Regions from separate parts of the Massilia sp. AB1 genome, predicted to be linked through region 2. Evidence: riboswitches for the same ligand, from Rfam matches in the RefSeq annotation. Region 2 holds a riboswitch; the other holds the start of a gene.

Region 1 (6,600 bases), on a different contig from region 2:
GAACCTCGATGCGGTACGCTCCACTGTTGTTGCCAGTACTGTTTGCCGCGGCGCTGGCCTACCTCCTGCAGCACTTCCTGGGCTCGCTCGCCTGGGCCGGGCTGCTGGCGGTGATCACCTGGCCCCTGCACCAGCTGCTGCTGCGCCGCGGCTGGCCGCCCCTGGCCAGCGCCGCCACCCTGCTGGTGGCGCTGCTGGTGAGTTTCATCGGTCCCTCGATCCTGCTGTTCAACGCCCTCACCAACGAGCTGGCGGGCATCGAGCGGATGCTGACCAACGTCAACCTGACCGGCGTGGCGCCGCCGTCCTGGCTGTACCGCCTGCCGCTGCTCGCCGAGCCGGCCATCAAATGGTGGAACGAGCACCTGGCCGTGCCCGGCGGTTTGCGCGCCCTCATTCAGACCGGGCTGGGCGACTTCATGCCGCAGCTGACCGGCGCGGCGCGCCTCTGGGGCTCGACCATCCTGGCCAACGCCCTCTACCTGTTCCTGACCCTGCTGACCCTGTTCGTGCTCTACCTGCACGGCCCGGCCGTGGTGCGCTATGTCGACGGCGCCGGCGAGCGCCTGCTGCCGGCGCATTATCCCAGGCTGCGCGCGATCCTGCCGCTCTCGGTGCGCGGCACCGCGCTCGGGCTGTGCTCGATCGCCGTGCTGGAAGGCATCGTGCTCGGCATCGCCTACGCCATCGCCGGCGCGCCCGCGCCCGCCCTGCTGGGCGTGATCACCGGCTACCTGGCCTTGATCCCGGGCGGCGCCCCGCTGTCCTTCACCATGGTCTCGCTGCTGCTGCTGGGCCAGGGCCATGCCGGCGCGGCCCTGGGCCTGTTCGCCTGGGGCGCGGTAGAGCTGTTCATGGTCGACAAGTTCATCCGCCCCAAGCTGATCGGCCAGCGCGTCAACCTGCCCTTCCTGGCGGTGCTGTTCGGCCTGCTCGGCGGCGTCTCGACCATGGGCGTGCTGGGCCTGTTCGTCGGCCCCTTCATGATGGCGGTGCTGTTCGCCTGGCTGCGCGACGGCCGCGGCGCCGAGCCTGTGGAAGCTGTCCCGGCCGCCGGGAAGGCCGAACGCATCGGCCAGGATACGACCGTCTAGCGCTCAAGCGGCCAGGCGCTTGCTCATGAGGGTGGCGCCGGACGGCGTGACCCGCTCTTCCATGATGCTCCACCCGAGCCTCTTGTAGAAGCTGACCGCACGGCCGACCGACAGGTACATGGTCTCGACGCCGAGGGCCTGGGCCTTGGCTTCGAGCGCCTTGACGATCTGCTCGCCGACCCCGCCGCCGCGGTAAGCCTCCTTGATGTACATGCCCGCCAGCCAGGGCGACAGCCCTTCCCGCGTGCTCGGCTCTTCCATCTTGATGCTGCCGGTGCCCAGCAATTCGCCGTCCCGTACCGCCACGTAGGCGATGGGCAGCCGCTCGGTGTTGGCCCGCTCTTCCAGCATCGCCAGCAGCTGCGCCTTGTCCACGCCGTTGGCGAGGAACAGGTCGGACCACTCGCCGAAGATGAGGTCCGCGATCTCGGGGATGAACTGTTTGTGGTTGGCGAGGTAGTCGACGATCATGGGGGGGATCCTTGTATCTTGTGAAAGAGGCCGGCGCTTCCAGTGTACGTGGCGGCCTGTCCTGGCGGCAAGCTGGCGATTTTGTCAGGTCGGCCACGTCCGACTCCTCCTACGCAGCCTTGTACCGTGCGCCTATTGGGCTCCAGGTGCGGATGATTAAGATGAAGCTGTCCCGTCATCTATGCCAAGGAGAACATGATGAACGATAGAAATAAGTCCACCCCGAAACGCGGCCGCGACGACGACCAGCGCCGAGGCCAGGCCCTGCGCGGCAGCGCGGATTCCGGCTCCGGCTTCGTGGCCGACGACAGCGCCGGCTACTCCAGCGTCGGCGGCCAGAACGAACAGCGCGAAGCCACGTCCGGGCGCTACACCAACTTCAACAGCGCTTCGCCGGAGAGCAATGTCGGCCCGGCCGGCGCGCCGCAAACCAGCCACGGCAACGCCGGCGGGCCCGTGCCGGGAGGCACGGTCGAAAAGGCAGAGGGTAGCCAGGGCCAGCAGAACCGCCAGCAAGACGAAGTCGCCATGGCCGGCGGCGGCAATCCCAGCGATGCGGCCGCCGCGGACGGCGGCCTGGGGAACCGGGCCGGCACCGACGACGACAGCGACAAGCTGGACCAGCGCCGGGACCGCGACGCGGGGCGCTGAGCCGACATGCAGACGCTGGTGCAAAAACAACAAGCGGGATAAAACCGTTGAGTTATTTGAAATAGCTGGGCTATCCTGTCTATACGACTGGCGCCCAGGCGCCGGCCGCGGTATCGGGAGAGACTGTCTATCCGACAGCGCCGAAGGAGCAACCGCCCCGGAATCTCTCAGGCAAAAGGACCGATACCGCATTCACACTCTGAAGAGCCGCCGGGAGACCGTCACCCGGCGCACCGAAGGAGCAAGCAGGCCCTACCTCGGCCTGCGAAATCTCTCAGGTCCAGCACAGAGGGGGTGCCGACGCGCAATGAGCGCGCGGATTCCCTTGTGACGCTTTTTGTGTCTGGATTTCATGCATACCGAACTTGACTCCGGCGCCCCTGGCGGCGCCGCGGCGCCGTGCGCGCCTGCGCAGCGCGCCACCGCCTTCCTTCCTCATCGCCAGGGCAGTTTCCCGACGCCGTCCTAGCGCTCGTCCCGGTTGTCCGGCACGCCATGCGTGTCCTTTTGCAGCAGCAGCAACAGACGCCCGCTCGGACAGGCGGGCCGCTTTTCACCTTCACATTCAAGGAGAAGTCGTCAATGCAAGCTCAACAACGGCAATACAGGATGGCTCGGGCAAGGCTCGCGGCCCTGGCGCTCGGCATCGGTCTCGGCCTGGCGGGACCCGCAGTACAAGCGCAGGCCGCCGATCCCGGCGCGGCGCGCCAGGCCGCGGCCGGCCAGTCCGCGGCCTTCGCCGCGGCCCAGCGCGATCTCAGCCAGTTCATCAACCACCAGCTCCAGCGCCCGGGCGCGGCCCCGGACGGCTTTCCGCTCGAGGTCCAGGACCTGCGCGCGCTGAAGGATGCGCGCATCGGCTACGGCTTCCCGGTCTACACCATCGATCCGGACCAGCTGATGCGCGGCCGCGGCAGCATGAAAAGCATGGCGCGCCACGCCCAGCAATGGCGCTTCGTGGTGCTGCTGGGCGAGCGCCCGATCGGCATGGCGACGGTGGAGCAGCACGGCGGCCGCTACCAGACGGTCGCCTACGGCGCCGCGGTCCTGTCCAGGGACCTCGACGCCCTGGTCGCCGCGCACGGCAATGCCGACCGCTCCAACCTGCGCCTGCTGCGCATCTACCAGGCCCGTTCCGACCTGCTCGAAGTCGAGACCGCCGGCGGCACCCGCTTCGCGCCCCTGTATTCCGCGCGCGCTTCCCTGCCCCTGCAGCGCACCGACGCCTTCGGCCGTCCGACCGCCGCCCTGGCCGACGAAGCCGAACTGCTGCCAGCCCTGCGCGCGGCGGTCAAGCGCAACCTGGACGAGCACCGCTGAGACGGCGCCAACGACAAGCACCCATACGGAGACAAATAATGAACCAACGACTGACAGGCCTGCTGGCCGCCGCGGCGCTGACCCTGGCCGCACCGAGCGCCTTCGCGCAGTGGCGCACCCTCAACGTTCCCCTGACCACCCAGGAACACAGCCAGTGGTGCTGGTCCGCGACCAGCAAGGCGATCCTGAACCTGTACAAGAAGACCCCGAGCCAGTGCCAGATCGTGAACTGGGCCTTCGGGATCAACTACGCGTGCGGGAACACGATCTTCGACTGGAGCAGCTACGCCAACCAGCCGAACTCCATGTACGGCACCAGCGGCAGCGTACAGAACATCCTGTCCGCCTGGGGCGTGCCGAACACCGCCTACAACGTGGCCTCGTCCTGGAGCAGCGTGGTGGCCGACATCAATGCCAACCGTCCCTTCGTGATCCGCTACGGCTGGACCAACGGCGGCGGCCACATCATGGCCGGCCGGGGCTACGAGACCTATAACGGCGTGAACTACGTCTACATCATGGACCCGTGGCCGGGCGAGGGCCAGACCTGGCGCACCTACAGCTCGGCGGTGTCGGCCTACGACCACCGCTGGACCCATACCCAGCGCATGAACGCCAGCCCGGCGCTGTAAGCCCCGTCTCCAGGCCGCCGCGGCGGCCTGGAGAGCGTGGAAATGCGCGTGTTTCTCCACTCATCCAGCATGATATGGTTCGACCTCCCCCATGTCATCGACGAGCCGCGCGTGACCAACTTCAAACCGCGGGCCGGACGCCTGGCCCGCTCCGCCCTGCCATTTACCCTGCTATTCACCCTGCTGGCCGGCAGCCTGACGGCGCTGGCCGCACCGGACCGGGCCACCAGGAACAACGCCTCCATTTCCGCGCCGCTGAACGAGGACCTGGCCCGCGCCTTCGCCCTGCCCAGGGAACTCGATCTCGACCCGGCGCTGCGCGCGGAAGCCGAAGCGATGGCCGCCACCCACCTCGCCCGCATCCGGCAACTGCTGCCGGCCTGGATTGACGAGGAAAGGCGCCTGCAGACCACGCCCGCCGAGCCCGCGTCCGAGGACGATGTCTATCATGCCGTCTTCGCCCGCGTGCTCAACGAACTGGCGCTGTGGCAGGTGGAACCGGGCGACGCGGACTACGAACAGGCGACCCTGGCGGCGCTGGCCGCATCGCCCGGCGTCTGCCGGCTCCAGGGCGATGCGCGCTTCCAGGATTTCGCGAGCCGGGTCCTGCGCCTGCAAGCCATGCCGCCCGCGCGGCGCAAGGCGGCGCTCGACACCGAGCGCCGGCTGCTGGCGCACTGGGGACAGCCGCGCGCCGCCCTGCCGCCCTGGCCGGTCCTGCTGCCTCAGGACGCCGCCATGCAGGCCGTGGAGCAGATCCGGCGCGGCGGACCGCGTGCGGCGCCGGCCCTGCCGCCCGCGCTGGCCTACGCCCTGCTCGCGGAACGCAAACCCTATGCCGAGCTGGCCACGGAAAGCAAATGCCAGCTCCAGCAATGGTGGCTGCGCGCCAGCGTGGCGCAGGGCGCGACGCCCGCGGCGGCGCTCGCCGCCTTCCGCTACGGCACATTGATCAGCGCGACCGAGCGCTTCGCCGGCGCCTTCGAACCCGTCGTGGCAGCCCCGGGCGCCGTCCCCGGCTACCCCAAGCTCGCCGAGCGCTTCGACGTGACAGGGGTGATCCGCATCGCGCGTCCGCTGGACGCTTCGGGCAAAGCTGGACCGGCCAGCATCGGCGAACGGAAGATCACGGTGCGCGGCATCCGCGGCACGCGCCCGGTCGCCTTCGAGAACGTCTTCGATGCGGTGGCCCTGCACCACGCGCGCCAGGCCGGCCCGGCCACGCCGCCGGAATTCGAGATGGTCTGGACCCTGACGCCGGCCGAACCGGACACGCCGGAGAAAGCGAAGCCATGAGACTGCCCTCCCCTTTCATCCGCCTGCTGAACGGCGCCGTGCTGGGCGCGGCGCTGACAGGCATGAGCTGCTCCGCTCACGGCGCCAACTCGTCCGTGGCGGCGCCGGTCGAAGCCGCCGCCACGGACGCGTTCTGGTGCGGCGACTTCGCCGAGCTCGAACGCCGGAACACCGAATACAGGAAGCCGAACCAGTTCGACGCGGACGCGAACCTGCGCCTGAACCAGTTCCGCGCGGGCCTCGATGCGCTGTTCAACTACAAGATGAAGAACGAGGAAGCCTACCTGAAGGAGGTCGACCTGCTCACCCTGCAGTGGGCGAACGAGCACCCGCAATCGAGCTTCGCGCACGTCCTGCACGCCCGCGCGCTGCTCAGGCATGGCTGGTCGTATCGCGGCAAGGGCTTCGTCAAGGACGTGCCCCCGGAAGCCTGGAAGGACTTCCACGCCTACCTCAAGCGCGCCGCGGATTACCTGCGCCAGCATGCCGACGTGGCGCTGCAGGACAGCGACGCGCATGACATCCTGCTGGAGATCGGCACGGCCCTGGACTGGGACCGCCGCCAGATGGAAGCGATCGCGGAGGATGGCCTGAGGCGCAACCCGGACGACAGCGATCTCTACCTCCGCATGGCGGCCTCCCTGTTGCCGAAATGGGGCGGCAGCCCCAAGGTCCTCGACGACTACATCCGCAAGGTCACGGAACAGACCCGCGCGCGCCACGGCATGGCCTTCTATGCGCGGCTGTACTCGCACGCGGCGGCGAACCAGTTCGGCCATGCGCTGTTCGAGGGCAGCCACGCCGACTGGGGCAAGATGAAGCAGGGTTTCGAGGACATCCTGGCGCGCTACCCCGACAGCGCGAAACGGCTCAACCGCTATGCCTACATGGCTTGCCTGGCCAAGGACAGGGACACGGTCCTGCGCCTGCTGGGCAAGCTGGGCGAGCGCGTGGATCCCGAGGAATGGGGCGAGAATCCGGAGCGCAGCCTGGAAAGCTGCCGGCGCTGGGCCGGCGAGACCTGATCTGGGAGCGGGCCGGGGCGGGTCAAGCCGCCTTGACCGCCCTGAGCAGGGCCTCGATCCCCTGCGGCTCGACCGGACGCGAGAAGCAGTAGCCCTGCATCTGGTCGCAGC
Region 2 (6,600 bases):
GTTGGCGTTCAGGATCGCCACTTCGGTCGCCGCGGTCAGGCCTTCCGCGCCCATCATCGCGATGTACATCCACGAGATCGGCAGGATCGAGGCCGAGCCGTAGGCCGCCGCGCTGACCGCGCCGATGCCGGCTTCGTCGCGGACATAGCCGGTCGACAGCTGGTTCGGCAGGAACTTGGCCAGGTGCGCGCCGACGCCGATCGGGCCGACGCCCGGACCGCCGCCGCCGTGCGGGATGCAGAAGGTCTTGTGCAGGTTCAGGTGGCTGACGTCGCCGCCGAAGGCGCCCGGCGCGGCCACGCCGACCATCGCGTTCATGTTGGCGCCGTCGACGTAGACCTGGCCGCCGTGGGCGTGCACGATCTCGCACAGTTCCTTGATGCCTTCCTCGAACACGCCGTGGGTCGACGGGTAGGTGACCATGACGCAGGCCAGGTCCTTGCTGTACTGCTCGGCCTTGGCCTTCAGGTCGGCCAGATCGACGTTGCCATTCTCGTCGCAGGCGGTGACGACCACCTTCATGCCGACCATGCTGGCCGACGCCGGGTTGGTGCCGTGGGCCGAGGACGGGATCAGGCAGATGTTGCGGTGGCCTTCGCCGCGCGACTCATGGTACTTCTGGATCACCAGCAGGCCGGCGTATTCGCCCTGCGAGCCGGCGTTCGGCTGCAGCGAGATCGCGGCGTAGCCGGTGGCGGCGCACAGCATGGCTTCGAGCTGGTCGATCATCTCGCGGTAGCCCACGGTCTGGTCGTTCGGCGCGAACGGGTGGATGTTCGAGAACTCGGGCCAGGTGACCGGGATCATTTCCGAGGTCGCGTTCAGCTTCATGGTGCACGAACCCAGCGGGATCATGGTGCGGTCCAGCGCCAGGTCCTTGTCGGCCAGCGAGCGCAGGTAGCGCAGCATCTCGTGCTCCGCATGGTAGCGGTTGAAGGTCGGGTGGGTCAGGTAGGCGCTTTCGCGGGTCAGGGCGGCCGGGAAGGCGTCCGCCACGTCTTCGTCCAATGCGTCGATATCGACGTTCTTGCCGTTGCCGAAGATGGCGAACAGCGCAGCCAGGTCTTCACGGGTGGTGGTCTCGTCCAGCGACACGCCCACGTGCTGGTCGTCGACGCGGCGCAGGTTGATGCCGGCGTTGACGGCGGCCGCGTGCAGCGCGGCTGCGTCGCCCTTGACGGTCAGGGTGTCGAAGTAGGTGGTGTTGGTCACTTCCGCGCCGAGCTGCTGCAGGCCGCGCGCCAGGATGGCGGTCTGGCGGTGCACGCGCTGGGCGATGCGCTTCAGGCCTTGCGGGCCGTGGTAGACCGCGTACATGCCGGCCATCACGGCCAGCAGCACCTGGGCGGTACAGATGTTCGAGGTCGCCTTTTCGCGGCGGATGTGCTGTTCGCGGGTCTGCAGCGCCAGGCGGTAGGCCTGGTTGCCCTGCGCATCGACGGTCACGCCGACCAGGCGGCCAGCCATGCTGCGCTTGAATTCGTCGCGGGTGGCGAGGTAGCCGGCGTGCGGGCCGCCGAAACCGAGCGGCACGCCGAAGCGCTGGCTGTTACCGACGACCACGTCGGCGCCCCATTCGCCCGGCGGGGTGAGCATGGTCAGGGCCAGCAGGTCGGCGGCCACGACCACCATCGCGCCCATGGCGTGCAGGTGTTCCACGGCGGCGCGGTAGTCGCGCACTTCGCCGTTCACGCCCGGGTATTGCAGCAGCACGCCGAAGCAGGTCTCTTCCAGCTTCTCGATGTCGCCGGCCGCGATCACGCGAACTTCGACGCCGATCGGCTGGGCGCGGGTCTGGATCACTTCCAGGGTCTGCGGCAGCACGTCGTCGGCGACATAGAACACTCTCGACGAGGACTTGCCGACGCGCTGCAGCAGGGTCATGGCTTCGGCGGCGGCGGTACCTTCGTCCAGCATCGACGAGTTGGCGATGCCCATGCCGGTCAGGTCGGTGATGGTCTGCTGGAAGTTCAGGATCGCTTCCAGGCGGCCCTGCGAGATCTCGGGCTGGTAGGGGGTGTAGGCGGTGTACCAGGCCGGGTTCTCGAAGATGTTGCGCAGGATGACCTTCGGGGTGTGGGTGCCGTAGTAGCCCTGGCCGATCATCGACTTCATGACCTTGTTCTTGGATGCCAGCGCGCGCAGGGTGGCCAGCGCGTCTTCTTCGGTGCGCGGCTCGACGAACTGGCCCAGGTCCAGGGTGTCCTTGCGGCGGATGTTGGCGGGAACCACGGCGTCGATCAGGGCGGCGCGCGAAGCGTAGCCGAGGGTCGACAGCATGGCTGCCTGTTCGGATTCGGACGGGCCGATATGGCGCGGGATGAACGAATCGCGGGCTTCAAGTTGGGTGAGGCTGGAACGGGTCATGATGGTGGCCAGATGAATTGCCGGCGCCTTGTGGGCTGGCGAAGATGAGGAATTCGGGACTTCGTGAAACTAAAAGGGCGCGCCGCATTCAGCGGCGCGCCCTCGGCGACATTAATTGTCGGTGGTCTTGCCGTAGGCGTCGGCGTCCAGCAGCTTGTCGACAGCGCCGGCGTCGGTCGGCTGGAGCTTGAACAGCCAGGCGCCGTACGCGTCCTGGTTGATCGAGTCCGGCGCGTCGGCCACGGACTGGTTCACCGCGGTGACGGTGCCCGACACCGGAGCGTAGATGTCGCTGGCGGCCTTGACCGACTCGACCACGGCGGCGTCGTCGCCGGCGGTGAAGGCCTTGCCGACCTGCGGCAGTTCGACGAACACGATGTCGCCCAGTGCGTCCTGCGCGTATTCGGTGATGCCGACGGTCAGGGTGCCGTCAGCCTCGCGGCGGACCCACTCGTGGGACTCGGTGTATTTCAGGTCGGTAGGGATGTTCATTAAAGGCTCCTGGTATGGGTGACGCGGTGATTATATTGCTTGTTCTTTTAGGCGGCGAGGACTTTGCCGTTACGCACGAACGGCAGCTTGACGACGGAAGCGGCCAGCTGCTTGTCGCGGATCACGACTTGCACGGTGTCGCCGACCGCCACGTCCAGCGGCACGCGCGCCAGGGCGATCGCCTGCTGCATGCTCGGGCTGAAGGTGCCGCTGGTGATCTCGCCTTCGTTGCCGGCGGCGCTGAGGACCTTCTGGTGGGCGCGCAGGATGCCGCCTTTTTCGCGCAGGATCAGGCCGACGAAGTTGGCTTGCTGGCCCTTGGCCTGCAGGGCGGCCTTGCCGATGAAGTCGCGCTCGGAGACCAGGTCGATGGTCCAGCCCAGGCCGGCGTCCAGCGGGTTCACGGTCTCGTCCATGTCCTGGCCGTACAGGTTCATGCCGGCTTCCAGGCGCAGGGTGTCGCGGGCGCCCAGGCCGGCGGGCTTGATGCCGGCGGCGGCGAAGGCGTTCCACAGGGCTTCGGCCTTGGATGCCGGGACGCCGATTTCGAAGCCGTCTTCGCCGGTGTAGCCGGTGCGCGCCACCATGACTTCGCCGAAGGCGGTGTCCGGGACGATTACGACGTTGAAGGGCTTGAGCGCTTCGGAAGCGGCCTTGGTCTCCGGCAGCACTTCCCAGGCCTTGGCGCGGGCGTTCGGGCCCTGGACCGCGATCAGGGCGATCGGGTCGCGATTTTCATCACTACTATCGCGGCGCTGGGTGATGACCAGGCCGGAATTCGTGGCGGCGTTCTGCTGGTTCATCCAGGCCACGTCCTTGTCGGCGGTGCCGGCGTTGACGACGATGCGGAACCAGTCTTCGCTGAAGAAGTAGACGATCAGGTCGTCGATGACGCCGCCTTCGGGATTCAGCATGCAGGAGTAGAGGGCCTTGCCCGGGACCTGCAGCTTGTCGACGTTGTTGGCCAGCAGGCCGCGCAGGAAGCTGCGCACGTTGGCGCCCTTGAGGTCGACCACGCACATGTGGGACACGTCGAACATGCCGGCGTCGGTGCGCACCGCGTTGTGCTCTTCGATCTGGGAGCCGTAGTTGACCGGCATGTCCCAGCCGCCGAAGTCGACCATCTTGGCCCCTAGGGCACGGTGAGCGGAATTGAGCGGAGTCGCTTTGAGCGTCATGGAATCCTCAGGGCAGTTGAATAGGGGTGCGGGCACGTCGCCGTGCGCTGTTTTCCCCTCTGTCCTTGGTACCTGAGAGATAGCGGCCTGGCCGCCTGCCCCTTCGGTGGGCCGCTTGTGTCGCGGCCGCTCTCCAGAGTTGAGCCGCCGCGCGATGCGCCGCCGCTCCTTGACCGGTCCTTTTGCCTGAGAGTTTGTGGGTAGTGCCCCTTCGGCGGCAGCGTGCTGCGCTCTCCCTGTCAAGACTGTGGAGGATATGCGAGAGGGCGGTTGCTGTCAACCAGCTAAGGGGGAAACCAGGGGAAGGAAGGGGCGGCCCCTACCCTCAGAACGTCGTTCCGGGACTCGGCGTCCCCCTCGGCCGGAACCCAAGTTCGTTGGGCAGCCGGCAGCCAAAACGTGGGCGGGAACGCGAGCAAACTTGGATCCCGGCCTTCGCCGGGATGACGTTGGTAGGTAGGGCGGTTACGCGGGCATTTCGATTCCTAAAAGCATTGCCGCGCACTATTGACGCACGGCATCCGGGCTCGCGGGCCGGTTTTGCTACACTTATCACACTCACTTTGCAGGCGGAAAAAACTATGAGCGAAGACAAAGCACAACAGGAAAAAACAGGCTGGTTCACGCTGTCTGGCGACGTCAATAGTGACATGGTCCACCGGGTCTTCGACGCGGTCGCCGCCATGACCGAGGACGGCATCGAGACGGCCCATGTCCTGGTGCAGTCCAACGGCGGCTATGTCAGCGACGGCCTGTGCCTGTACAACTTCATGGCCAGCTCGCCGATCAAGTTTGTGATGTACAACGGCGGGGCGGTGGCCTCGATCGCGGTCATCCTCTACCTGTGCGGCACGGAGCGCTATTGCAGCGAGACGGCGCGCTTCATGGTCCACAAGTCGCATGCGACCGCCTCGCCCGGTTCGCGTCCGGATGCGCTCAACATCATCGTCGAGGGCCTGCGTGCCGACGATTCGCGCACCGAGTCGATTCTGCGCAAGACCGTCGAGCTGACCCCGGAGCAGTGGAGCATCCACCAGTATTCGGACCTGCATCTGAACTCGCGCGACGCCAAGGCCGCCGGCCTGGTCAACGACATCCGCGATTTCGCGCCGCCCAAGGGTGCGATCCTGCGCAATATTTGAGTCGGCCCAACAGGCTCGGTAGCCCGATACATCGGCTTGGCCGATGGCCGCGGCCCGTTTATTCGTCAGGCCTATGGATAAGGCAAGGAAGCCGTGGCGCTTTGTCCGACACATAGAAAAGCCCGCCGGCTCGATGCGCGGCGGGCTGGACAAGTGATGCCTGCTTCCGGCGGGGCCGGAGAAAACAGGATCAGCGTTTGTCGTTCTTGTGGCTCTGACGGCCAGCTTCGGCGTGTTGTTCCGGAGTACCGCCGCGGGTGCCGCCGCCCGAGCGCGAGCCCGAACCTGCCGAGCCCGACTGTTTGTTGCCTTCGCTCTTGCTGCTTTGCTGAGAGCCGCTTTGGTTGCGCTTGCTACCTTGCTTCGAGGCCATGGTGCTTCCTTTCATAGTGGGAAAAGATCCTGCTCGGCTTTACCGACCGGCCGTGTCCGAATGGATTCGAGGCATTTCCGGTGAATCAATCATGCTTATCGTGTTGATGAATCGCTATCGGAACACCCCTTGATGCGTTGTAGGAGGTGCTCCTACAATCTGAAAGCATCTATTTCCTGATGAAACGCTCGATCACATGCTTCGGCGTGTCGTATTTCTTACGACATATGCATTAAGGCCTATTGCTTTCTGGAAATAATATGGCAGAATGGAGGGATCGATCTTCTCCCCACGTCCATGGCCACCCCATCCGCACAGACGCCCGCCGCCCGCAAGGCCGCCGCCGACCGGCAGGCGACGTTGGATGAGCTCGTCGGTATCGCCAGCCGCCATGCGAATGGCCAGCTAATGGAGATGTGCCACCGCATGGTCGCCGCGCTGCTCGACATGACCAGCGCAGGTCCCGATCCCAAGCTGGCCGCGCGCCGCATCAAGTCCGGCAACCTCCTCAAGGAAAACGCCTACGCCTATTTCCACCTGGCCTGCACGGGCATCGAACTGGCCCTGCGCAAGGAACTCGGCCAGCTCTCGCCCCAGCCGCGCCCGGCCGCGCAGGTCGCCCTCAGCCTGGTGCCGCTGGAAGAGATGGACCAGAAACTCGCCTTCGGCGTGGTCAGCCGGCCCTTCGACATCCAGCATTCCGAACAGCTCGCCAGCCTGGGCGTGCGGCTCGGCGTGCTGCTCGGCCGCGATCTGGTGCGCGCCGCCGTCAATCCCTTCCGTCCCGAAGTCCTGCTGGTGGCGCTGGAACAGGCCTGGCGCGAGTTCGAGCCGGACCAGGAAGCGCATGCGCTGATCGTGCCGCTGCTGCGCCCCGGCCTCGTGTTCGACCTGGGGCCGATGTACGAAGCCCTGAACGAGCGCCTCAAGCCCGCGCGCGGACGCGGCGGCGAGCGCTTCGCCAAGACCGACGACAGCGCCGCCCGCAAGGCCGAGCGCGCGCGCCGCGACGCTTCGGTGGCGCAGCAGCTGCGCGGCCTGTTCGGCA

The links. Region 2 has a riboswitch for glycine ahead of gcvT (glycine cleavage system aminomethyltransferase GcvT). Riboswitches for the same ligand answer to the same signal wherever they lie in the genome.
Region 1: linked by a shared signal. The riboswitch ahead of J8847_RS06140 (hypothetical protein) and the one ahead of gcvT (glycine cleavage system aminomethyltransferase GcvT) in region 2 are both predicted to bind glycine.

Annotation. Positions count from the first base shown of each region.
Region 1 is NZ_JAGKSG010000007.1:22,644-29,243, forward strand. Features, by position in the region: gene J8847_RS06125 (AI-2E family transporter) at 9-1,094, shown strand; gene J8847_RS06130 (GNAT family N-acetyltransferase) at 1,098-1,565, opposite strand; gene J8847_RS06135 (hypothetical protein) at 1,764-2,216, shown strand; glycine riboswitch at 2,321-2,409, shown strand; glycine riboswitch at 2,412-2,509, shown strand; gene J8847_RS06140 (hypothetical protein) at 2,826-3,536, shown strand; gene J8847_RS06145 (C39 family peptidase) at 3,575-4,168, shown strand; gene J8847_RS06150 (hypothetical protein) at 4,280-5,464, shown strand; gene J8847_RS06155 (DUF4034 domain-containing protein) at 5,461-6,489, shown strand; gene J8847_RS06160 (EAL domain-containing protein) at 6,512-6,600, opposite strand, start outside.
Region 2 is NZ_JAGKSG010000011.1:70-6,669, reverse strand. Features, by position in the region: gene gcvP (aminomethyl-transferring glycine dehydrogenase) at 1-2,367, opposite strand, end outside; gene gcvH (glycine cleavage system protein GcvH) at 2,479-2,859, opposite strand; gene gcvT (glycine cleavage system aminomethyltransferase GcvT) at 2,907-4,037, opposite strand; glycine riboswitch at 4,087-4,184, opposite strand; glycine riboswitch at 4,202-4,285, opposite strand; gene J8847_RS08665 (ATP-dependent Clp protease proteolytic subunit) at 4,619-5,179, shown strand; gene J8847_RS08660 (hypothetical protein) at 5,370-5,552, opposite strand; partial or broken gene J8847_RS08655 (DUF1631 family protein) at 5,850-6,600, shown strand, end outside.